4 regions of the Dactylosporangium sp. NPDC000521 genome follow, and region 1 is predicted to be linked to each of the others. Evidence: riboswitches for the same ligand, from Rfam matches in the RefSeq annotation. Region 1 holds a riboswitch; each other region holds the start of a gene.
What was found. Region 1 has a riboswitch for cyclic di-AMP ahead of ACFY3L_RS32345 (NlpC/P60 family protein). Riboswitches for the same ligand answer to the same signal wherever they lie in the genome.
Positions count from the first base shown of each region.

Region 2: another riboswitch for cyclic di-AMP. It lies ahead of ACFY3L_RS14040 (C39 family peptidase); the one in region 1 lies ahead of ACFY3L_RS32345 (NlpC/P60 family protein).
Region 3: another riboswitch for cyclic di-AMP. It lies ahead of ACFY3L_RS44440 (C39 family peptidase); the one in region 1 lies ahead of ACFY3L_RS32345 (NlpC/P60 family protein).
Region 4: another riboswitch for cyclic di-AMP. It lies ahead of ACFY3L_RS35585 (hypothetical protein); the one in region 1 lies ahead of ACFY3L_RS32345 (NlpC/P60 family protein).

Region 1 covers NZ_JBIAYW010000010.1:461,843-465,483, forward strand. Annotated here, with positions in the region: gene ACFY3L_RS32340 (LamG-like jellyroll fold domain-containing protein) at 1-734, shown strand, start outside; cyclic di-AMP (ydaO/yuaA leader) riboswitch at 831-963, shown strand; gene ACFY3L_RS32345 (NlpC/P60 family protein) at 972-1,943, shown strand; gene dcd (dCTP deaminase) at 1,969-2,547, opposite strand; gene ACFY3L_RS32355 (MarR family winged helix-turn-helix transcriptional regulator) at 2,557-3,030, opposite strand; gene ACFY3L_RS32360 (pyridoxamine 5'-phosphate oxidase) at 3,079-3,585, shown strand; tRNA gene ACFY3L_RS32365 (tRNA-Gly) at 3,595-3,641, shown strand, end outside.
Region 2 covers NZ_JBIAYW010000003.1:842,696-848,972, forward strand. Annotated here, with positions in the region: gene ACFY3L_RS14035 (hypothetical protein) at 1-372, opposite strand, end outside; cyclic di-AMP (ydaO/yuaA leader) riboswitch at 662-803, shown strand; gene ACFY3L_RS14040 (C39 family peptidase) at 979-1,824, shown strand; gene ACFY3L_RS14045 (transglycosylase domain-containing protein) at 1,847-3,871, opposite strand; gene asnB (asparagine synthase (glutamine-hydrolyzing)) at 4,400-6,277, shown strand, end outside.
Region 3 covers NZ_JBIAYW010000022.1:141,497-147,773, reverse strand. Annotated here, with positions in the region: partial or broken gene ACFY3L_RS44445 (hypothetical protein) at 1-379, opposite strand, end outside; cyclic di-AMP (ydaO/yuaA leader) riboswitch at 616-758, shown strand; gene ACFY3L_RS44440 (C39 family peptidase) at 1,171-1,833, shown strand; gene ACFY3L_RS44435 (ferric reductase-like transmembrane domain-containing protein) at 1,892-3,202, shown strand; gene ACFY3L_RS44430 (FMN-binding protein) at 3,227-3,766, shown strand; gene ACFY3L_RS44425 (DUF305 domain-containing protein) at 4,291-4,998, shown strand; gene ACFY3L_RS44420 (hypothetical protein) at 5,258-5,500, shown strand; gene ACFY3L_RS44415 (SHOCT domain-containing protein) at 5,528-5,800, shown strand; gene ACFY3L_RS44410 (methyltransferase family protein) at 5,856-6,248, shown strand.
Region 4 covers NZ_JBIAYW010000013.1:74,352-80,628, reverse strand. Annotated here, with positions in the region: gene ACFY3L_RS35590 (diguanylate cyclase domain-containing protein) at 91-1,605, shown strand; cyclic di-AMP (ydaO/yuaA leader) riboswitch at 1,651-1,793, shown strand; gene ACFY3L_RS35585 (hypothetical protein) at 1,925-2,680, shown strand; gene ACFY3L_RS35580 (polyprenyl synthetase family protein) at 2,837-4,042, opposite strand; gene ACFY3L_RS35575 (vancomycin high temperature exclusion protein) at 4,196-5,182, opposite strand; gene dnaG (DNA primase) at 5,304-6,277, shown strand, end outside.

The DNA of each region.
Region 1 (3,641 bases):
CCGTGGCTTCGGCTCGGCCCTCACCCCGCCACGCCACGGTTTCCGGTGCCCCTTCCTCCCCGGCCGCGCCCTCGTTCGTCGCCGCCGCACCCTCGGCCGACGTCCTCCGGTACACCTTCGACAGCGGGATCACGGGGCCGGTGCTGGACAGCGCGGGCCGGCTCCCGCTGCGGATCCGCAGGGCCGGCGGCCAGCTGTCGGCCGTGCCGCACGCCGGCGGACTCGCGGTGCGATTTCCCCAGCCGTGTGAGCACTACGGTGCGGAGAGTTGCGCACGCGCCATCTTGCAGAGCGGCCCCGCGGAATTCCTCAATCCGGGCCGGGAGGAGTTCTCGTATGGTGCGAGTGTGCTCCTCGCGCCCAATGAGACTTCTAAAGGCGCCAATGTTCTGCAAAAAGGGTTCTCGGTCGGTGACAGTCAGTTCAAGTTGCAGGTGGACGGTGCGGAAGGGCGCCCCAGTTGTGTGATTGTCGGCGTGGGCGAACCTACCATTTACGTAGCCCTCGCATCGCTGAGCGTGGCTGACGGCCGGTGGCACCGGATCGAGTGCGCACGCAGTGACGCCCTGCTCACGGTGGCCGTGGACGGCAAGACCAGGGGCCGGTCGGCCATTCCTCCGTCACTGTCCATCGTGAACACGGATCCGCTCTGTATTGGCGGTAAGGGAACCAGTGCGAACAACGACCAGTTCGCCGGTGCAATTGATGACGTGTTCATCACTCGGGCGCCCTGACTTTTCGGTTAATTCGGACACTGGCTTGCCCCTCTGGGTCACTCGCCATACCGTAAATTCCGGCCGGATGGATGTCCGCACCCACCACGGGTGCGCCAGACGGCACCGCCGAGTCGATTTTTGAACCGGGGACCCACTGCGTCATCGGGGTGAATCCGCGATCTGCGGTAGGACGACCTTCCCGTCCGAACCCGTCAGCTAACCCGGTAGGCGGCTGGAAGAAGGAGTAACCCCTCGATGCGGCCCAACCGTCTGGTTCGGCTCCTCGTTGCCACGCTCGGCGGTCTCTCACTCGCCGTCGGGATCACCGGCCTCGCTCACGCGGACCCGACGCCCGCCGAGCTCGAAGCGCAGATCGACAAGAAGTGGAATGAAGTCGAGCCCATCATCGAGCAGCACAACCAGCTCAAGGGCGAGCTGAAGGCCAACCTGACGAAGCAGGCGCAGCTGAAGAGCCAGATCGACCCGCTACAGGCGCAGGTCGACGCCGCGCTGCTGCGGGTGAGTGCGTTCTCGGTCATGCAGTACAAGACCGGGCGGATCTCCAGCTTCAACGCGCTGATGACGACCGGCTCGCCCGACACGTTCGCCCAGCAGCTCGTCATGCTGAACATGCTGGCCAAGGACGAGGCCGAGGGCATCAAGGACGTTCTGGACAGCAAAAAGGTCCTCGACGACCAGAAGAAGCCGCTCGATGACCTGATCGCCAAGCAGAAGGCCGCCGAGGCGGAGATGGCGACGAAAGAGACCACGATCAACGCCGAGATCAAGACGCTCAACGACATGCGCACCAAGGCGTATGGCTCCAGCGGCGCGACCGGCGAGCTGCGCCCCGTCGCCTGCCCCGTTGAGTACTCCGGCGGCGACGCCGCGAAGGCCGCGCAGGTCGCCTGCCAGCAGATCGGCAAGAAGTACGTGTGGGCGGCCGAGGGCCCCAACACCTTCGACTGCTCAGGCCTCACGCTCTACGCCTGGAAGCAGGCCGGCCACACGCTGCGGCACTACACCAAGTGGCAGTACTCGGACACCAAGCGCGTCACCCGCGCCGACCTGAAGGCCGGCGACCTGGTCTTCTTCTACAGCGACATGCACCACATGGGGATGTACGTCGGCGGCGGCTGGATGGTCCACGCCCCGACCACCGGCGACGTGGTCCGCATGAAGAAGATCGACACGGCACCGATCTCCGGGTACGGCAGAGTGGCTTAGAGCTTCGGGACCTGGCCGCCGGCCCTTACGTCGTCGGCCAGGTCCGCCAGTTCTGGTGGGAGCGGCTCGCCGTCGGGCCGCGCTGGCCCTGATACCGGGAGCCGTACACCGCGGACCCGTAGGGATGCTCCGACGGCGAGGACAGCCGGAAGATGCACAGCTGCCCGATCTTCATCCCCGGCCAGAGCATGATCGGCAGATTGGCCACGTTGGACAGCTCGAGCGTCACGTGCCCGGAGAACCCCGGGTCGATGAACCCCGCGGTCGAGTGCGTCAGCAGCCCGAGCCGCCCCAGGCTCGACTTGCCCTCCAGCCGGCCCGCGAGCTGATCGCCGAGGCTGATCACCTCCAGCGTCGAGGCGAGCACGAACTCCCCGGGGTGCAGCACGAACGGCTGCCCGTCGTCGACCTCCACCATCGCGGTGAGATCGTCCTGCTGGATCGCCGGGTCGATGTGGGTGTACAGGTGATTGTTGAACACCCTGAACCACCGGTCGAGCCGCACGTCGATACTCGACGGCTGGACCAGGTCCTTGTCGAACGGCTCGAGCCGCAACTGGCCGTCGGCGAGCTCTTTGGTCAGGTCACGGTCGGAGAGCAGCACGTCCTGACCCTATGTGGTTTCGTCTGCGGCGCTCGAGGTGGCCCCTCGTACGGCCTCGATGACCCTCTTCGTGACTTCCAGGTCCTGCTCGTCGAACTCCGCGAGCGCCTCCCGGATGTGCCGCCCCAGCGGCGCGAAGAACGCCTGGGCCAAGGCCTTCGCCGGTGGCTGCATCACGAGGTGTACGCGACGCCGGTCCTCCGTGTCGTGCCGCCGCTCGATGTGCCCGGCTTTCGCCAACCGGTCCAGCAGCGCGGTCGTGGCCGCCGGGCTCAGCCGCAGCGTCCTGGCCAGCTCCCCGGGCGTCAGCGGCTGTTGCTGCTCCGCCGCCCGCCAGATGTACGCCACGGCGTTCATGTCCGTGCGGTGCAGCCCGTGCTGCCGGGTGAACACCTCCAGGAACCGATCGGCCTCGAGGTTGAAGCTTCTCAGCAGGTCGATCAGCTCGCCGCTCGCGTCACCCACCGGGTCATTGTCCTTCATTCGTGGAATCACACACTTTTCGTACACGTGTACGAGTAAATTGAGGGCATGGCGACGTGGGCAGAATTCTCCACGGCCGAGCCCCTGCTGGCGACGGCCATCCGCACTCTGATCTGCCAGTACGGCCCCGGCATGGGCTACCTGGCCACCATCCGCCCCGACGGAGGCCCCCGCGTCCACCCCGTGATGCCCGTCATCACCGACGAAGGCCTCTACTGCTTCATCCTCCCCTCCCCGAAGCGCCACGACCTCGACCGCGACGGCCGCTACGCGCTGCACAGCTTCCCCGCCGAGGACACCTCCGACGAGGCGTACCTCTCCGGCCGCGCCGCGCCCGTCATGGATCCCCTGGTCGTGGCCTCCCTGGCCCTCCAGATGCGAGCCGCGCAACGCGTGGACTGGAAGCTCTACGCCCTCACCATCGAGGTAGCGATGATCGTCCAGCGCGACTCCCCCCTCACCTCCACCAAGACCCTCTGGCGCGACCGCTTACCCCGACTTCCCAGAGCCCGCCGGAATGGTCCGTGCACGACGCCCGCGGATTCGGTACAGTAGGCGTCGCTCGCGGGTGTAGTTCAATGGCAGAACATCAGCTTCCCAAGCTGACAGTG
Region 2 (6,277 bases), on a different contig from region 1:
GGCCTTCGTCGGTGCCGGGGCGGCCTTCGCCGCCGGCGGCGTGGCGTCGCCCGTACTGTCGGCGGTTTTCCGGGTGCGGCTGCGCGAGGCCGGCCCGTCGGCCGCCGAGCGTCCGGTGTTGCCGGCGTCGGCGGCGAACGCCGCGCTGTCCGCCGGCACGGCGACGGGTCCGGCCGACGACGACAGCGTCGTGGACAGGCCCATCACCGCGACCGCGACGGCGGCCACGCCGTACCGGCGGATCCCGGCCGGCACGGGTGCGCGCAGCCGGAAGGGGACCGCGTGCCGCCCACGGCGGGACCGTCGGAGGTGGCGGGGACCGTGTGGGTGCGCACCGCTGAGCTGCTGGTCATCGTCGGTGCCCGAAAACATCCGGCGAGCCTAGAGGCGGCCCGGATCCGGGGTCGTGCCGGGCGTGCGAACCTGCCGACCGGACACTGGGCGGGCCGCACGGTGCCGGGGCGCGGTCGGCGAGGTGCGCCAGTGCACGACGCATCCGACCGGCGGGCGGCCCGTGACCCCCGCGGCATGCACCCGGTCCGTTCGCCATGCCGTCGTCACGCCCGGTAGCCGAGCAGCGTGCCGGATCCGGTGGCTTCTCGCGGCCCCGATATGGTCCTCGCATTCGCCCGGTCTGCCGTCACCCAACTCGGATGACACCGCGGCGGATCCGCTGAGTCGCGTCCGCGCGAGCCGGGGAACCAAGCACCACCGGGGTGAATCCGCGGGGCCGAGCCTCGAGGTAGGGCGATCCTCCCGCCCGAACCCGTCAGCTAACCCGGTAGGCGGCACCGGAAGGAGCACTCATGCAGCCATTGACCCGGCATCATCCGTGTCGCGGCACCTCGACCCGCAGCCTGGCCCGGTAGTCACCGACCCTCACCACACCGGCCCGCGGCCGGCGTGGAAGCCCCCTCTCCGGATCACGTCCGGCACCGGCAACAGCAGCCGTCATCCAGCATGTCTGTCGAGGTACCCGTGAGCTACCTGTACAAACCCAGGCACCAGACCGCCGTCCCGTCGCGCTTCCGCGTGCTGCCGATCGCGGCCGCCGCGGCGGCCCTCGCGGTGACGGGGGCAATCGGCGTGGCCGTGCACGCCTCGGCCCCCGCACCGTCGGCCGACACACAGTCGCTGACCGCCGCGGATTCGTCCCGGTCCGGCGCCGCTCCGGCCGCGCGTGATCGGCAGCGGACGCAGGCGGCGCCCGACGCCGCGACCAGCCCGTCGAAGGCCGCCACCGGCGCGGCGCCGACCAAGCCGACCACGCAGGCCGCGCCGGCCACGCCCGCCCCCAGCACGCCGGCCGTCCCGGCGGCCAAGGAACTCGCGTACCGGTTCGCCTGGCAGGAGAACTTCTACTTCTGCGGCCCGGCGGCGACCCGGATCGCACTGACCGCGCGAGAGATGTACCCGTCCCAGTCCGAGATCGCCCAGAGCCTGCACACGACCGTCAACGGCACCAACTCCGCCGACGACACCACCCGGTCGCTCAACGAGTACACCAAGACCTCCTTCTACAAGTCGCACTTCATCACCGGTCAGTCGGCCACCCAGGCGGAGATCGACCAGATGCAGGCGGACATCGTCAACGCGATCACCAAGGGCTACGCCGTGGTCGCCAACATCGCCGGCTCCACCGTGGACGACAAGGGAGGCGCGCACTCGTACCCGGGCGGCCACTACCTCACGGTGGTGGGGTACACCAACGGCGGCACGACGGTGAAGATCGCCGACCCCGCGGACGCCCTGGGCGTCGGGTACTACACGCTGACGACGGCCAAGCTCGCGCACTGGACCGCCCTGCGCGGATACTCCGCCTGACGCGGCCGTCAGCGGGGCGCGGTCAACGACCCAGGGCCCGCGCCCCGCTGGGTGGCCGAAATCCCTGGACCGGCTGGCCGCGCAGCACGGTCGCCATGGTCTGCGCGACGGCGGCGTTGACCGAGCCGGAGATGCCGCTGCCCACGTGGTCGTTGGGGTTGTCCACGTTCACCGCGATGCCGGCCGCCGCGATCTGCGGAGTGAAGCCGACGAACGTCTCGGTCGAGTTGTATTCGGAGCTGCCGGTCTTGCCCGCGACCGGGCGGCCGCCCAGGATGCCGGACACGTTCTCCGCCGTGCCGCCGTCGCACTTGTTGTAGGCCGACGACCGGCTGACCGGGCACCGTGCCGCGTCGGTCGCGGCAGCCGCCACGTCGGCGGTGATCGCCTGCCGGCACTTCGGTTCGGCGGCGTCGACCGGTTTGCCGTTGGTGTCGGTGATCGACAGTACCGGCAGCGGCTGGCAGTACAGGCCGCCGGCGGCGATCGCCGCGTAGGCGTTGGCGAGGTCGAGCGGTGTGGTCGAGGCGACGCCGAGGGTGAACGCCCCCCACTGGTCCGCCTTGGCCGCCATCGCCGCGTCCTCGCTGGAGCGGAACGTGATGCCGAGCCGCTGCGCCATCTCGACCACGCGGCGCGCGCCGATCTGCTGTTCGAGCCAGACGAAGTACGTGTTGACCGAACGGCCGAACGCGTTCCACATCGTCCGGTCCCCGTCCATCCAGCTCGGGGAGTCGTTCCCCGGGCACCACTTTCCGCCGCAACTGCCGGGGCCGCTGGCCGGCCACACGGTCGCCAGCCGGCTCGGTGCCTTGTACCTGGTGCTCAACGGCATGCCCGCGTCGAGGGCGGCGAGCATGGTGAACATCTTGAACGTCGAACCCGCCTGATACCCGGCGACGCCACCACCGCCCGCGACGAGCTGGTTGACGGTGTTCGGGTACTGCGGATGCTGGGGCGGGTTCGGATCCAGGCTGTAATGGCGGTTGACGGCCATCGCGAGGACCCGGCCGTTGCCGGGGGTGACGACGGCCATCGGCATCGACCGTGCGCTGCCGTAGCCGTAGACGCTCAGCGACTGGTTGAGCGTGGTCGCCTGGACCCCCGGGTCGAGCGAGGTGACCACCGTGTAGCCGCCGGTGCGCAGCGCCTCGTCGCGGTCGGCGCGGGTGGCGCCGAACTCCGGCTGGCTGCCCCACCACTGGCGGAAGTAGTCGCAGAAGAAGCCCCAGTCGTTGTGCTGCTGCGGGACGGACACGCAGTTGTTGGGCAGTTCGCGCGGATTGAGCTTCAGCTCCTGGGCCTTGGCCGCGGTGGCGTCCGCGGCGCTGATCACCCCCATCTTCGCCATCGCGTCGAGCGTGTAGGCACGGCGCCGCAGGGCCGCGTCACGGTCGCCGCTGATCGGGTTGTCGCCGTCCGGTGACTGCAGCAGCCCGGCGAGCAGCGCCGCCTCGGGCAGCGTCAGGTCCAGGGCCGACTTGCCGAAGTACGTCTGGCTGGCGGCGTAGACGCCGTAGGCGCCGGCACCGAAGTACGCGATGTTCAGGTACCCCTGGAGGATGTCCTGCTTGCTCAGGTGCGCCTCCAGCATCGTCGCGTAGCGCATCTCGCGCACCTTGCGGGCGGGCGTGTCGGCGACCGCGTCGACCCGCTGCCGCGGCGACAGGGTCGGGTCGTTCTTCAGCACGTTGCGGACGTACTGCATCGTCAGCGTCGAGGCGCCCTGCTGGGCACCGCCCCGGCCGTTGGAGACCAGCGCGCGCAGGACGCCTTTGCCGTCGACACCATCGTGCTTGTAGAAGCGGGTGTCCTCGGCCGCGACGACGGCCTGCTGGAGCACCGGTGCGATCTGCTCCAGCGGCACGTCCTTGCGGTTCTCGTCGTAGAACGTGGTGATGAGCGTCTTGCCGTCATTGGCGTAGACGTAGGTGGCCTGCGGCGGCGGTGGCAGCGCCAGGTCCGACGGGAGGTTCTTCCAGGCGTCGCGGCCGGCGTTCACCGTGGAGCCGCCGACGAGTGCGAGCGGGAGCACGCCCGCGGCCACGACCAGACCCGAGATGATGCCGCACAGCAGGAGTCGGCAGAGCCCCCTGAGCCAGCGTGCCGGTCGCCCCGGTGCCCCGGCTGCCGCATGGCGGGTGCTGGCGCTGTGCGCGGACCGGCTTCGGACGCGGACGAGGCGCATTGACTTCTCCCCATGAGACAACGGCTGGTTCGCTTGCCGCCGATCCGCGATGGACCGATGTGACGGGCGCGCCGCTACCCGGGGGGTGCCGAGCCAAACGGCAGCGGCGCCCGGCCGCCCGGATCGTCACCTCCGGGTGGGTTTCACCCGCCCGCTGGCCGCTGATCCTCCTGGTGGGGAGTGATCGGATGACGGCCGGGCAATCGGGCGCCCGGACCCGGCGGGCTCTGTTCGGCTGGATCGCGCGGCGCACTGTGGCCGTTCGATCGGGGGCTCGGCCGGCACCGGCGGGGAGCTCACCGGCGACGGCCGACAGCGCGGTCCGCGGCACGACACCGCTGCCACGCGAGGCGACCGAAGGGAAACGACGCCATGTGCGGCTTCCTGATGTACGTGGGGGACTTCGCCATCTCCCCAGAGACCCTTGGACAGGTGGAACGGCGACTCGAGCTGCTCCACCACCGCGGCCCCGACGACATGGCCCTGGAGAGGTCCGGACCCTGCGTGGCGGCCGGTTTCAAACGGCTCGCCATCATCGACGTGGACGGCAGCCGGCAGCCGTTGCGGTATCCGCCGAGCGGGCCGGACGCGGGCCGGTGGACCCTGGTCTTCAACGGCGAGATCTACAACTTCGAGGCACTGCGCGAGGAGCTGATCCGCGTGCACGGCGCGGAGTTCGCCACGGACGGCGACAGCGAGGTGGTCGCCGCCGCCTACCACTACTGGGGCGAAGCGGCGCTCGACCGGCTCCGGGGCATGTTCGCGTTCGCGCTCTGGGACGAGACCACCGAGACGGTGCACGCGGCGCGGGACCAGTTCGGCATCAAACCGCTGTACTACCTGCCGACTCTCGATGGACTGTGGCTGTCGAGCGAGAAGGCGCCGCTGCTGGGGATCGCCGGCGGGGAGCTCGACCAGACCGCGCTGTCGCTCTACCTGACGATGCAGTACGTGCCCGAGCCGTACACCTTGCACCGGCACATCGCGCGGCTGCCCAGCGGCGGCCTGCTCACCCGCGCACTCGGCTACCCGCCGGTGGTCCGGCGGCCCGGCAGGCCCAGGTTCCGCCCGGACCCGGCGGTCTCGGAGGCGTCCATTGTGGACGAACTGCGCGACGCGCTGCGCGAGAGCGTGCGCTGCCATCTGCGCGCGGACGTCCCGGTCGGCGCGTTCCTGTCCAGCGGGATCGACTCGACCGCCATCGTCGCGCTCGCCGCCGAGGTCCATCCCCGCCTGCGCGCCTTCACCGTCGGCTTCGACACCGCCACCGCGTACTCCGAGATCGACGTGGCCGAGCAGTCGGCCCGGCAACTTGGCGTCGATCTGGTGCCCACCATCGTCAAGCCGGAGCAGGTGATGACGGCGCTGCCCCGCATCATCTGGCACCTGGGCGATCCGGTCGCCGACCCGTCGATCGTCCCGCTGTACTTCCTGGCGCAGACGGCGGCCGAGCACGTCACCGTGGTGCTGTCGGGCGAGGGCGCGGACGAGCTCGCCGGCGGCTACACCATCTACCGGGAGCCGCGTTCCCTCGCACCGGTGAGCCGCCTCGGCAAACCGATCCAGCGCGGCCTGCGGGCCCTGGCCCGGGCGGTCCCGGACGGCGTCAAGGGCAAGAGCTACCTGCTGCGGGCCACGACGCCGATCGAGGCGCGGTACTTCGGCAACGCCCGCGTCCTCGACGACGAGGAGAAGGCACGGATCCTCCGGAGCGGCGAGCCGGGGGTGGGCCACCCGCACATGACCGCGGCGCTCTACGCCGAGGCGGCGGACCTCGACGACGTCACCACCATGCAGCACATCGACGTCAACACGTGGCTGCCCGGCGACATCCTGACCAAGGCCGACCGGATGTCGATGGCGCACTCGCTGGAACTGCGCGTGCCGTTCCTGGACAAGGGCGTGTTCGACGTCATGTCGCGGCTGCCCGACCGGCTGAAGGTGCCGCCCCGCAGCCGGACCACCAAGTACGCGCTGCGCCGGGCCCTCGCGGGCATCGTGCCGGACGCCATCACCGACCGGCCGAAGCTCGGCTTCCCGACACCGGCCCGGCGGTGGCTGCGCACGGAACTCGCGGAATGGGCCCACCACGTGCTGTCCACGTCGGGCGCCGGGCACCTGATCGACCTCGACTACGCGCACGAGATGCTGAAACAGCACGAACGCGGCGACGCCGACAACTCCCGGAAGCTGTGGATCCTGCTGACGTTCTGCCTGTGGCACGGCATCTTCGTCGACGGCTCGGTCGTGCCCGCACTGCCCGAG
Region 3 (6,277 bases), on a different contig from region 1:
CCTGCACACCGGCGACCTCGGCGGCACCGCGACGCAGCCGTGGCTCGAAGCGCCCCGCGAACGATGCCGCCAGCAGGGAATCACCGCCCGGCAACGCCTCGCCGCCCTTGTCGCGATCACCCAACCGGCCGAGGCGGCCGCGCTGCTGGACGCCGCCGCCGACATCGACCCGCACAGCGACGCCCTCGCCCGAGCCGTGGCACGTCGCGTAAGGCGGCGGTGCGAGGGAGTCGAGTGTGTCGGGTTCGAGGCGCAGGGAGGTGCGGCGGCGGGCGCCTTCGGAGAGGGTCTGCACGAGCAGGCCGGCATCCTGCAGAACCTCGACGTGTTGGGCAACGAGGTTCGTCGGCAGGTCCAGATAGCGCCGGTGAGGCGTCACCGAGGGTGAGTTATCTCCTATTGGCGGTAGGAGGCAGCGATCAATCGATGTGACCGCATATAACCTGCATGAGCCCTAGAGCTGACCCATGCCCTGATGCTGTCAACGTATTGAGTAGTCGGTCTGAGCGGTGATGATGTGCGGCTTCTTCCAGCTAGCGGGCCTTGGCAGGGCAGTGCCCCTTGCGTAACGTCATGGGTCGCTTGGTCCGGTTCATGCTCACGGCAGGTGACGCTGGGGCAGGCGCGCTGAGTCGTGCATGCACGAGCCGGGGACTCCCCGCACGTCTGGGGTGGATCCGTGGGCCGACGGCCTGTGGTAGGGCGACCTTCGCGCCCGAATCCGTCAGCTGACCCGGTAGGCGGACGCGTAAGGAGAGTTGTCTGTGCACAGCCGCTACCCCCATCGCCGAGGTCCTCGCAGGGTGCATGCCCGCCCGTCCGAGCACCGAGGGGCGTCAACAGTTCGCTAGTGCCGCCTGCTGTCACGCTGCGGATGGTCACAATCGCGTAGATGCCGGCCGCTCCGGTTGCAGCGGCTAGTGAGACCACGTTCCGGCGCGGCAGGGTGCTGCAAGCCCATGCCCCGTGCGCCACCCGTCCGGCTGCCGAGTGGCGAGCTGGAGCGTGCGCCGCGCACACCACCGCTCGCTGCCCGATGTCTGTTCATCGCATGTCGTCGCACGTCATACACGTATCGATCGCCCTGCTCCGGGCTGTTGGAGACTCATTGTGAACCCTGAATCCGTACAGCCGCAGTCCCACCGCGCCGGGGGTACCCGCCGGCCGCGGATGGCGGTGACCATGTGCGTGCTGCTCGCCGCGGCGGCCGTGGCAGGCATCGTGCTCAGTCAGCTCGGCGATCCTCCGGCTGAGCGCACCGCGGCGGCGGGCGCGCAACCACCGAAGGCCGTCGCGGCCGCGCCGCCGTCCGCGCCGACGACGATGCTCCTCAAGTACCAGTTCCAGCTGCAGCCGAACTACTACTACTGCGGGCCGGCGGCCACCCGGATCGCGCTCACGGCGGCCGGCCACGGCGTCAGTCAGGACGAGGCCGCGGCCATGCTGGGCACCACCACCAGCGGGACGAACTCGGCCTTCGACACCACCCGCGTACTCAACCAGGTGCTCGGACACGGCCGCACGCTATACCAGACCAGAGAGATCCCGGTCTACCCGGCAACGCCCGCGCAGGCCGCGCAGCTCCGGACCGACGTGCTGACCACGGTCGGCGGCGGACGGGCGATCGTGGCGAACATCGCCGGACACGTGACCGACACCGCCGGTGCCGTGCACGCCTACGAAGGCGGTCACTACCTGACGGTCGTCGGATACCGTGACGGCGGCGGCACGGTGAAGATCGCCGACCCGGCCAACCCGAGCGGGGACGGCACCTACTGGCTGAGCACCCCCAAGCTGGCCGACTGGATCTCCTCGCGTGGCTACTCGTATTGATTCCCGGCATCGCCGATCAACTGACGGTGGCAAGCCGGCGTCGTGGTGGCCGGCTGTCGTGGGCTCAGTCCTGGTGTCCAGCGTCCTGTTCGTGGTCACGCTGTGGGTGTCCGGTGGCGGTCTGCACGGCCTCGGCTCGCTGGCCGGCGGCGCTACGTCCATCGGCCGGCTGACCGGACTGGTCTCGGCCGACCTGCTGCTCATCCAGGTGCTGCTGATGGCCAGGGTGCCGGTCCTGGAACGCACCTACGGCCAGGACCGGCTGGCCCGCTGGCACCGGTGGATCGGGTTCACCTCGTTCAACCTGATGCTCGCCCACCTCGTGCTGATCACCGTCGGCTACGCGCGAACCCTCCACCTGTCCCTGGTGCGCCAGGCTTGGGAGCTGGTCGCCGACTACCCGGGGATGCTGCTGGCGGTCGTCGGTACCGCGGCGCTGGTCCTGGTCACCGTCACCTCGATCCGGGCAGCGCGGCGCCGGCTGCGCTACGAGTCGTGGCACCTGCTGCACCTGTACGCCTACCTCGGCGTCGGCCTGGCCCTGCCACACCAGTTGTGGACCGGCGCGGACTTCCTCACCGCGCCGTCGGCCCGGCTGTACTGGTGGAGCGCCTACGGAGCTTGCGCCGGCACGGTGCTCGTCTGCCGGCTCGGGCTGCCCGCCTGGCGCACACTGCGGCACCGTATCGAGGTCGACCACGTCGTGGCCGAGGCGCCCGGGGTGTACTCGATCCATCTGCGCGGGCGGCGCCTGCAGCAGCTGCCGGTCCGTGCCGGACAGTTCTTCCAATGGCGGTTCCTGTCCGGCCCGGGCTGGAGCCGCGCCCATCCGTACTCGCTGTCCGCGCAACCGGGCCGGGACCGGCTGCGCATCACAGTGAAGGCGCACGGCGACGGCGGCCGTGCCGTGGCCGCGCTGCAGCCCGGCACGAGGGCGGTCATCGAGGGCCCGTACGGCCGGCTCACCGCCGAGCGGCGCACCGCCCGTCGTGTCACGATGGTCGCCGCCGGCGTGGGCGTCACCCCGCTGCGAGCGCTGCTGGAAGAGCTGCCGTACGCCGCGGGCGAGGCGACGCTGCTCTACCGCGCCAGGAGCGAACCAGAGGTTCTGTTCCGCGACGAGCTCGACGATCTCGCCGCCACCCGCGGCGTGGACGTGCGGTACCTGGTGGGCGCCCGCGCCGAGGACGGATCGTGGCTGCCGGCCGGATGGTCCAGCGCATCCACCTTGGACGAGCTGGTTCCCGGCGTCCGGTATCACGACGTGTTCGTCTGCGGTCCCGACGCGTGGATGCAGGCGGTGGTCCGCGCCGCCCGGCAGGCGGGCGTGCGCGCCGGCCGCATCCACCTCGAAAACTTCGCCTGGTAGCTCGGCTCGAAGGAGACGTTCCGCGTGCACAGAATCACGCTTTGGCTGGCCGGCACGGCCGCGACGGTCGTCCTGGTGTTCACCTACCGGACCTCGACCATGGGGCCGGTCCGCCCGGCGCCCGCAGCCGCGGCACCAGGCACCGACACACCGGGAACTGCGGCACCACCGGCACCGCAGCACGCCGACGCGACCACGGACCCCGGTACCCCGCCGCAGGGCCCGGACGCCACCGCGGCCCCGCCAGCGCCCAGCCCCGGCACCGTGACCCGGTCCGGCGCCGTCCTCGTCGTCAACGGCCCGGCCGTCGGCACCATCTGGGGACCGGTCCAGGTCCAGGTCCGCATCGACAACGCCACCATCACCGACGTCACCGTCCTGCAAGCCCCCGGCGGATTCTCCCGCGAACTCACGGCGATCGCGGTTCCTCGCCTGCGCGCACAGGCCCTGACGTCGCAGAGCGCCCGCATCGACTCGGTGTCCGGCGCAACCCAGACCAGCGAGAGCTACCGCACGTCGCTGCAGGCCGCCCTTGACACCGCCCAGTTCCGGGCCACCCCGTGATCTCGCACGATGGACACGATGGATAGGAGCAGCGCTTAAGATGCCCCGCGGCGTTGCCTGCAGCCGGTGAGACGTAGTGACCCGTCTGCCCCGTGCCGACACCCGGGCCGCCGGGGTGGGATGCACCGCATGGCCCAGATGTGGACTCGCGAACTAGACGAGGACCGCTGGTGGTGCTCGCGTCCACGACGTACTGGCTCCCGCTCGCTGCCAGGCGCGGCGGCGATTGGCACGCTCAGACCGTCGACCCACACTGCGGCGGCGATGGATCAGGCACGCCGTCGGCGCGTGCCCGGGTGAGTTCCTGTTCCGTGGTGTTGAGCTCGCATAACGCCATCTGGTTCGGGAAGCATGCCGTGGATGTCCGGGCGTGTGGGACAGCGCCGAATCCGGCTGTGGACCGGACGGCAGCTCCGAGGTCACGCCGTCCGGGCGATGACGCCCGCGTTCGGAATGACCGCGTTCTCGGGGAAGCCGGTCGGGGCGAGGCAGCTCACCACACCGAGTCGAGAGAGTTGTGCGCCATGAGGCACTACACCCGAGTCAGCGCCGTGCTGGTGGGCGCCGCCCTCACTGCCGCCGTCACGCTCATCGCTTGCAGTGACACCGCAAGCGGCGGCGGTGGTCCTACGGCACCGAACAAGGGCAGCGTCAGCGTCAGTGTCAACCCGACCTTCAACAACGTCGACGCGATGTTCGCCCAGATAATGATCCCGCACCACGAGCAGGCCGTGGAGATGGCCGCCCTCGCCGAGACGAAAGCGACCGACCCGGACGTCAAACAACTCGCCGCCAAGATCAGTACCGAGCAGAAGGCGGAGATCGCAACGATGAAGGGCTGGCTGGTTGCCTGGGGCCAGCCGACCACGATGCCAAGCTGTCCTGGGATGCATTGCATGCCGAGCGGCATGATGCCAAGTGGAAAAGCGTCAAATGGCATGATGCCCAGCGGGAAGATGCCGAGCGGAATGATGCCCAGCGGGATGCCGACGATGCCGGGCATGATGTCCAGCGCGGATATGGCAAAGCTGAAGGCGGCGACCGGCACAGACTTCGACAAGCTGTTCCTCCAGATGATGATCGCTCACCACCAGGAAGCGGTCATGATGGCCCAGGCGGAGCTGGCCCATGGGACCAACCCGGACGCCAAGGCTCTCGCCGGCCGCATCGTGAAGACGCAGCAGGCCGAGATCGTGGCGATGCAGCAGATGGCCGGCCAACTGCATTCCTGACCAGACTCGGCGTACGGGACGCGGCGCCCCGCCCGGACCGGAGCATCGCGGCGTAGCACCGAACCGGCCACGGGTCGAGATCCTCTCCGACCTGTTGATGATCGCTATGGCCGCGGACCGCCTCGGCAGCCGAGCTGCAGCGCGTAAGACCTCGTCCGGCCCGGACTCGTGACCTAAGGCCCAGATGACGGGACGTTTGCCCATGCCCCCGCCGGATAGCTCCGAGCACGATGGAGGTAAAGCGGCATGAAGGGGCGTCATGAAACGCCAACCCTGGGGTCTGTACGCGATCGCGGCGGCGATCGGAATCGTCGGGGCCGTCGCATTCGGTGTGCCGGCGCACGTCCTGCTGTTCGCGGTGCTCGCGCTGGCCTGTCCGATGATGATGCTGTTGATGATGGGCGGCATGCACGATGGCCGCGGCGGGCAGGGCCAAACCGGTGAACACGGCGGCTCGGCCGTCGAGGACCACGACCAGACGCCCACGGCCAGCCGGCAGTAGTCCGGCCGCTGGACGGAGGAGATCACGATGATGTACTGGGGCAACGGCATGGGCGGCTGGGGCATCGTCCTCATGACCGTGAGCAACCTGCTGTTCTGGGGTCTGGTGATCGCCGGCATCGTGTTGCTCGTTCGCAACGCGGGTCGCGGCGGCCAGGTCGATGCGTCGAGCGGCCACCAATCCACACCGCAGCAGGTGCTGGCCGACCGGTTCGCCCGCGGTGAGATCGACGAGGACGAGTACACCCGTCGGCTGCAGGTCCTGAGCGGCGCCGTTCACACCCACGGGCCCGGAGTCTGACCTGGACAGCGGCGCCGCCTACGGGCTGTGGCCGCTGGCCCTCCTCAACACCGCGGTGTTTGCGGTGTTCGCGGCCAGCTTCTTCCATCCGCGCGCCGGCCAGGACTGGCTGATCGCCGCCGCCTGGAGGGTGCTGCACGAGGCCGGCCGCACCGGCCGGCTGGCCACGACGGGACCGTACGCGCGGGTGCGCCGCCCGCAGTACGACGGGTTCCTGCTGCAGTGGCCGACCATCCCGACGCTGGTCATGTTCCCGATCCTGGTCTTCGTCCACACCCGGCTGGTGCGGGCGGAGGAACGTGAGGTCGCCGACCAATTCGGCGCCGCCTGGCGGGCATACGCGGCGGCCCCTGGCCTCCTGCCCCGGCCGTGGTGCTCTGCAGGGCCGTCGGTGACCACCCAACCGGGCCAGTCCGTGGCGACCATGCCGGAACATCGACCCCGGTGAGTTGCCCGACAGTCGGCCGTCATCAGGCA
Region 4 (6,277 bases), on a different contig from region 1:
CTTAGGATCGGAGGCGGTGCGTCGATGTGAGGGATGCAGGGTCGGCCGGATCGGGGTAGGCGAGCCGTGGATCGAGATCGGGACATGGCGATGGCCGCCATCCGTTCGGTCTACCGGATCACTGGGCGCATCAACACCGGCAGCACCGTCGTCGAGACGCTGAACCGGATCGCCGACGCCGTCGTCGAGAGCGTCGGGTTCGGCGCCGCCGTGGTCAACTACCTGCATCCGGAGGGTGTGTACGAGGCGGTCGCCATCGCCGGGTCCGAGGAGGCGCGGGCGGAGCTGCTCGGCGTCCGGTACCCCGCGGCGGAGTTCGACGCGCACCTGGCCGCCGCCGACGAGTGGGGGCAGCTGCGCTTCCGGCCGCACGAGCGGCACAACGACGGCATCCAGTCCTGGATCCCGGCCGCGCCCGACGGCACGGACGACATCCCGGAGGAGGAGCGCTGGCACCCCCTCGACGCCTTGTTCGCGCCGCTGCACGCCCCCGACGGCTCGCTCGTCGGCGTGCTCAGCGTCGACCTGCCCGCCGACGGCAGGCGGCCCGGCGCGTTCCAGCGCGAGCTGCTCGAGATGCTCGCCGCGCAGGCCGGCATCGCGATCAACAACGCCAACCTGGTCGAGGCGCTGCGCCGGGAGCGGCAGCACCTGGAGGCGAGCGAGGCCGCGTTCCGGCTCGCGTTCAACGGCGCCGGCACCGGCATGTGCATGATCGGCCTGGAGGGTGCCGACATGACCCGGCTCGTGCGGGTCAACCCCGCGCTGTGCGAGCTGCTCGGGCGGGATGAGGACGTGCTCGTCTCGATGCGCTTCGGCGACTTCATCCACCCCGACGACTTCGAGCGCAGCAGGGAGGTGTTCGCCGGCGGCGCCGGCACGATCCGCGACTACGAGGTGCGCTGCGTCCGCGGCGACGGCGAGACGATCTGGATCTCCGCGACGATGTCGGTGGTCGCCGGGTCGCCCGCGTTCGCGATCACGCAGGTGCAGGACATCACCAGCCGCAAGGCCACCGAGGCCGACCTGGTCCGCAGGGCCTTACGCGACCCGCTGACCGGCCTGGCGAACCGCGAGGCCGTCGCCGAACCCCTCGCGGCCGCGATCCGGCGGGCCCGCGCCGAGCACGTGATCAGCGCGCTGCTCTTCTGCGACCTCGACGACTTCAAAATCGTCAATGACACCCTGGGTCACGAGGCCGGCGACGCGGTCCTCGTCGCCGTCGCGCGGCGCCTCCAGTCGCTGGTGCGGCCCACCGACACCGTCGCGCGCCTCGGCGGCGACGAGTTCGTCGTCCTCATGGGCAACGTCGCCGTCGGTGACCTCGGCGCGCTGGTCGACCGCCTCGAACGCGCCGTCTGCGCACCCGTCACGCACCAGGGGCACATCATGCGGGTCAGGGTCAGCGTCGGTGTTGCCGTGATCGATGACACGGTCGAGGACGCGGGCGCCGCGCTGCGGGCCGCCGACCGCGCGATGTACCTGGTCAAGGGCGGTCGTCACGCCGGCGAGGTGACCAGAAGGGTGACAGCGTTCGGTGATCGTTCGGGTGCGCCGGGTGGTATGCCGTTGCTGCGGTTGGCCCGGCCCGAGACGGCCCAGTAGGGTCGTTGAGTCCGCTCCGGTCGACCTGCACCGATCGGTGCTGCCGGGCGGGCGCCGTCGAGTCGCGATCTTCGCGAGCCGGGGACCCATGCGCGTCCTCTGGGGTGTATCCGCGGCCTGGCCGCGGTAGGGCGAAACTTCCCGCCCGAACCCGTCAGCTAACCCGGTAGGCGGCACCGGAAGGAGTCTGCGCCGATGCCGGCCGCCCACGCGCCCTCGTAGCACCTCACCACTGGTTCCCCCCTTCCAGCACGCCGTCCCCGGGCGACGTGCCGATTCCGCATGCCATTTTCTGCCTGCCACGAAGGACATATCAGTAGTGAAGCCCGTATTGAAGGCGTTGCCACGCCAGTTCCACCCGCGACATCGCCGGCTGCCCGTGCTGGGCGCCAAGGCCGGCACCGTCTCGGTCGCCGTCCTGTCCGCCACGCTGCTGGGCACCCTGCCGGCGGACTCGCCGGCGTCGATGTTCACCGGCCCCGCGTACGCCGAGTCCGGCACCGTCGCGGCCGCCTGGACCTGGCCGTCACCGTCGTCCTTGTCCGCTTCCGGACCGTCGTCCGCGCCCTCCGCCGATGCGCGGGCGGAGCCCCTGGCCGTCGCGGTGCCGGCCGCGCCCGTTCCACCGGCGCAGCCCGCCGTCAAGCCCGTCGCCGGCCTCGACCAGCGGCAGATGGACAACGCCGCGATCATCGTCAAGCAGGGCAGGGCGCAGGGCATGCCTGACCGGGCCCTGGTCGTGGCGCTCGCGACCGCGATGCAGGAGAGCGACCTGTACAACATCGCCAGCTCCGCCGTGCCGGCGTCCCTGCGGCTGCCGCACGAGGGCACCTCGACCGACCACGACTCGGTCGGGCTCTTCCAGCAGCGGGCCAGCCAGGGCTGGGGCACCGTCGCAGAGCTGATGAACCCCGCCCACTCCGCGATGCTCTTCTACAACGCGCTCAACCGCGTCGAGGGCTGGCAGCGGATGAGCGTCACCGCCGCCGCGCAGGCGGTGCAGCGGTCGGCCTTCCCCGGCGCGTACCAGAAGCACGCCGGCCGCGCGGAGCAGGTCGTCGCCGCCCTCACCTGACGCGCATCGCACCCGCCTGGCCGGCGTTTCCCTCGCGGGAGTGCCGGTCAGGCCGGTGTGTCGGGTCGCCCAGCGGGCGCGCTCCTGTTGGGGGAGTGCTGGTTAGGCTGGGTGTCGGGTCGCCCAGCGGGTGCGCTCCTGTTGGGGGAGTGCTGGTTAGGCTGGGTGTCGGGTCGCCCAGCGGGCCAGCCCGACGAGCTCGGCGACCGCGGCCGGCTCGGGGATCGCCAGGTCGAGGGCGACCAGCGCCTGCGCGAGGAGGTCGTCGGCCTGCTGGGCGCACCAGGAGCGGGCGCCGGAGCGTTCGATGACCTTCGCGGCACGCTCCAGGTCGGCGTCGCTGAGGCTGCCCTCGCGGTGCAGCAGCCCGGTCAGCTCGTCGGCGCCCGCGGCGAGAGCGGCGGCGACCGGCAGCGAGCGCCGGCGGCCGCGCAGGTCGGCGAACGCCGGGCGGCCCGTCACGGCCGGGTCACCCCAGATGCCCTGCAGGTCCTCGGCGAACCGGACGGCCAGCCCGAGCCGCACCCCGAACAGCCGCAGCTGCTCCACCTGCGCCGGGTCGCCGCCGCCGGCGAGGGCGCCGAGGGCGCACGCGCAGCCGAAGAGGGCGCCGCTGCGCTGCTCGACCGCGGTGATGCACTCGCGGAGCAGGTCGTTGCCGGAGCGGTGCCCGGGGAGGGCGGCGTCCAGGGCCGTGCCGAGGTCGGTGTGCTGGCCGTGCAGCAGCTGCTGGACGGTGTCGCCGAGGACGCGGACGCCGGCCCGGTCGACGGAGGCCGCCCCGGACTGCCGCCGCGCGTCGGCGCGCGGGTCGGGGGTGCCATGCTGGTCGGTGAACCTGTCCCGGGTCGCCCGGTCCTGCCGCGCCGGCTCCCCGGACGGCGCGGTCGGCGCGGTCGGCGCGGTCCCGGGCGTGGCGCGGCTGGCCTGGCGCAGCGGGCGCGGCACCCGCCTGGTCGGGTCGCCGGTCGCCGCCACGTCGAACGCGAGCGCCAGCATCGCCTGCCCGCCCAGCGTCGCCGGGTGCGGCCCCACCACGCTCCAGGCGGTCGGCCGGTGCCGGCGGGTCAGGTCGCCGTCGAACAGGTCCCGCTGCAGTCCCGACCAGTGGTGCACCAGCTCCACCGCGACCGCGCCCGCCACCGCGTCGTGCGGATCACCGCCGACGGCGCCGGCGCAGACGAGTGTCAGTGCGGCTCGTGTACGAGCGGCGGGCGGACCCTCGTCGAGCCCTCCCAGCTGCAGCTCGGCCACCTCGCGCGACGGCTCCGGCAGGCGGCCGACGGCGGTGCGCAGCGGCGGCTCCACCAGCAGCTCCGCCCATGCGAGGACGTCGTCGACGGTGCGCAGTACGGTGACCATCAGCCGGAAACCCCCGGACGCGGGACCATCACCGGTAACGCACCACCCATCGGCCAGTCATGGACAAGCGCCGATCTGATGTCGGCGCCGTGGACTGGTCAAGTATGCCGCCGGTGCCCGCCGGACACGCCCAAAACCACGATGGTGGGCGGGTCAGCGCATCGCCTGCCGCAGGGACGGATCCGGTGGCGACACGACGGCCGCCTGCCGGTGCCGGAGTGCCTCCCAGGCGGCCTTCGGCCCGGCCGCGACGTCCCTGACCGTGTTGTACCAGATCGTCACCCGCTGGCATCCCTCGCAGAGGGCGGGCACCCCGTACGCGTCGACGCCCAGCCGCCGGCACAGCGCCACCGCACGGTGCAGGTGCAGCTCCTGGCTGACGAGCAGGGCCTTCGTCACGCCGTACACGTCGTGGGCGCGGCGGCACGTGTCATAGGTGTCGAGCCCGTGCGGGTCGACGACCATCCTGGCCGGATCGACGCCCTTGCCCGCCAGGTAGTCGCGCATGACCCGGACCTCGTCACCGGAGCCACCCTGCGCGTCACCGGAGATGAGCAGCGCCTTCACCTTGCCGGACGTGAGCAGCTGCGCGGCGACGTCGAGCCGCCCCTTGAGGAACGGCATCGGCTCCTGCCCGCCCGGCGCGACCTGGGCCCCGAACACGATCGCGACGCCCGCGTCCGGGGCCGTCGCGGCGGGGCCGATGAGGCCGAGGGAGGCCGCTCGTACCCACACGGTCGGCGCCAGCACGAGGGCGGCCGCGACCGTGCCGGTGAGCACGACCCTGAGCAGGATCCGGCGGCGCCGCTCCAGACGGGTCTCGCGGCCGGCGGGGAGCCGCTGCCTGTCGCGCGCCGCCCACCTGGCCCGCTCGACCTCGAACAGGAACCACGGCGGCACCGTGCCGTGCGTGCGCAGCGTCTCGCGCTCGTCGTCACCGAGGTAGCCGGTGACGTGGTCGACGGCGAGCGAGTACGCCGCCATCCGCGCCGCCCCTCGCCCCTGGGACCGCAGCACCGCCCACGCGCCCAGCGTGGCGATCGTCAGCAGCCAGCCCAGCGGCCCCGGCCGGCGACTGCGCTGCCGCAACCGGTCCTGTACGGCCAGCCAGGCGACCCGCTCGTCCCGCAGTTTCGGCATGGCGGCAGCATCGCACGGTGGTGCGCGCCAGTGGTGCCCGTGTGGTGTTGCTTCTGTGAAGTCGTAAATTGTCGTAGGCGCGGGGCAGGATGTAAGCCTCGGGTTGGGGAGGTGGCGTCGGGTGGCCGGCAAGATCAAGGACGAGGACATCGCCTTGGTACGGGAGCGCACCGCGATCGCGGATGTGATCTCCGAGCATGTGACGCTGAAGTCGGCCGGGGGCGGCAACCTGAAGGGGCTCTGCCCGTTCCACGACGAGAAGACCGCCTCGTTCAACGTCTCGCCCGCGCGCAACGTGTATTTCTGCCACGGCTGCGGCAACGGTGGCGACGCCATCAAGTTCCTGATGGAGCACGACCATCTGACGTTCGTCGAGTCCGTCGAGCGCCTCGCCGCCCGCGCCGGCCTGCAGCTGCAGTACGTGGAGGCGGGCAGCGCGCCGGTCCGCCAGACGGGGCAGAAGCAGCGGCTCATCGCCGCGCACGCCGAGGCGGCCCGCTTCTATGCCGAGCAGCTCGGCTCGCCCGGCGCCCGGCTGGCCCGCGAGTTCCTCGCGCAGCGCGGCTTCGGCCGTGAGGAGGCGGAGCGCTATGGCTGCGGCTTCGCCCCCGAGGGCTGGGATCCGCTGAGCAAGCACCTGCGGCTGAAGGGCTTCTCCGCACAGGAGCTCATCACCGCAGGGCTGTCGAAGGAGGCCCGCTCGGGCAGCCTCATCGACCGGTTCCGCCGCCGCCTGCTGTGGCCGATCAAGGACATCTCCGGCGACGTGATCGGCTTCGGCGCGCGGAAGCTGTTCGACGACGACGACGGCCCGAAGTACCTGAACACGCCCGAGACCCCGCTCTACAAGAAGTCCCACGTCCTGTACGGGGTGGACCAGGCCAAGCGCGAGATCGCCAAGCAGAGCAAGGTGGTCATCGTCGAGGGCTACACCGACGTGATGGCCTGCCACCTGTCCGACGTGCCCGTGGCGGTCGCCACCTGCGGCACCGCGTTCGGCGCCGACCACATCGCGGTCCTGCGCCGCCTGCTGCTCGACGCCGACGGCTACGGCGGCGAGATCATCTTCACCTTCGACGGTGACGCCGCCGGGCA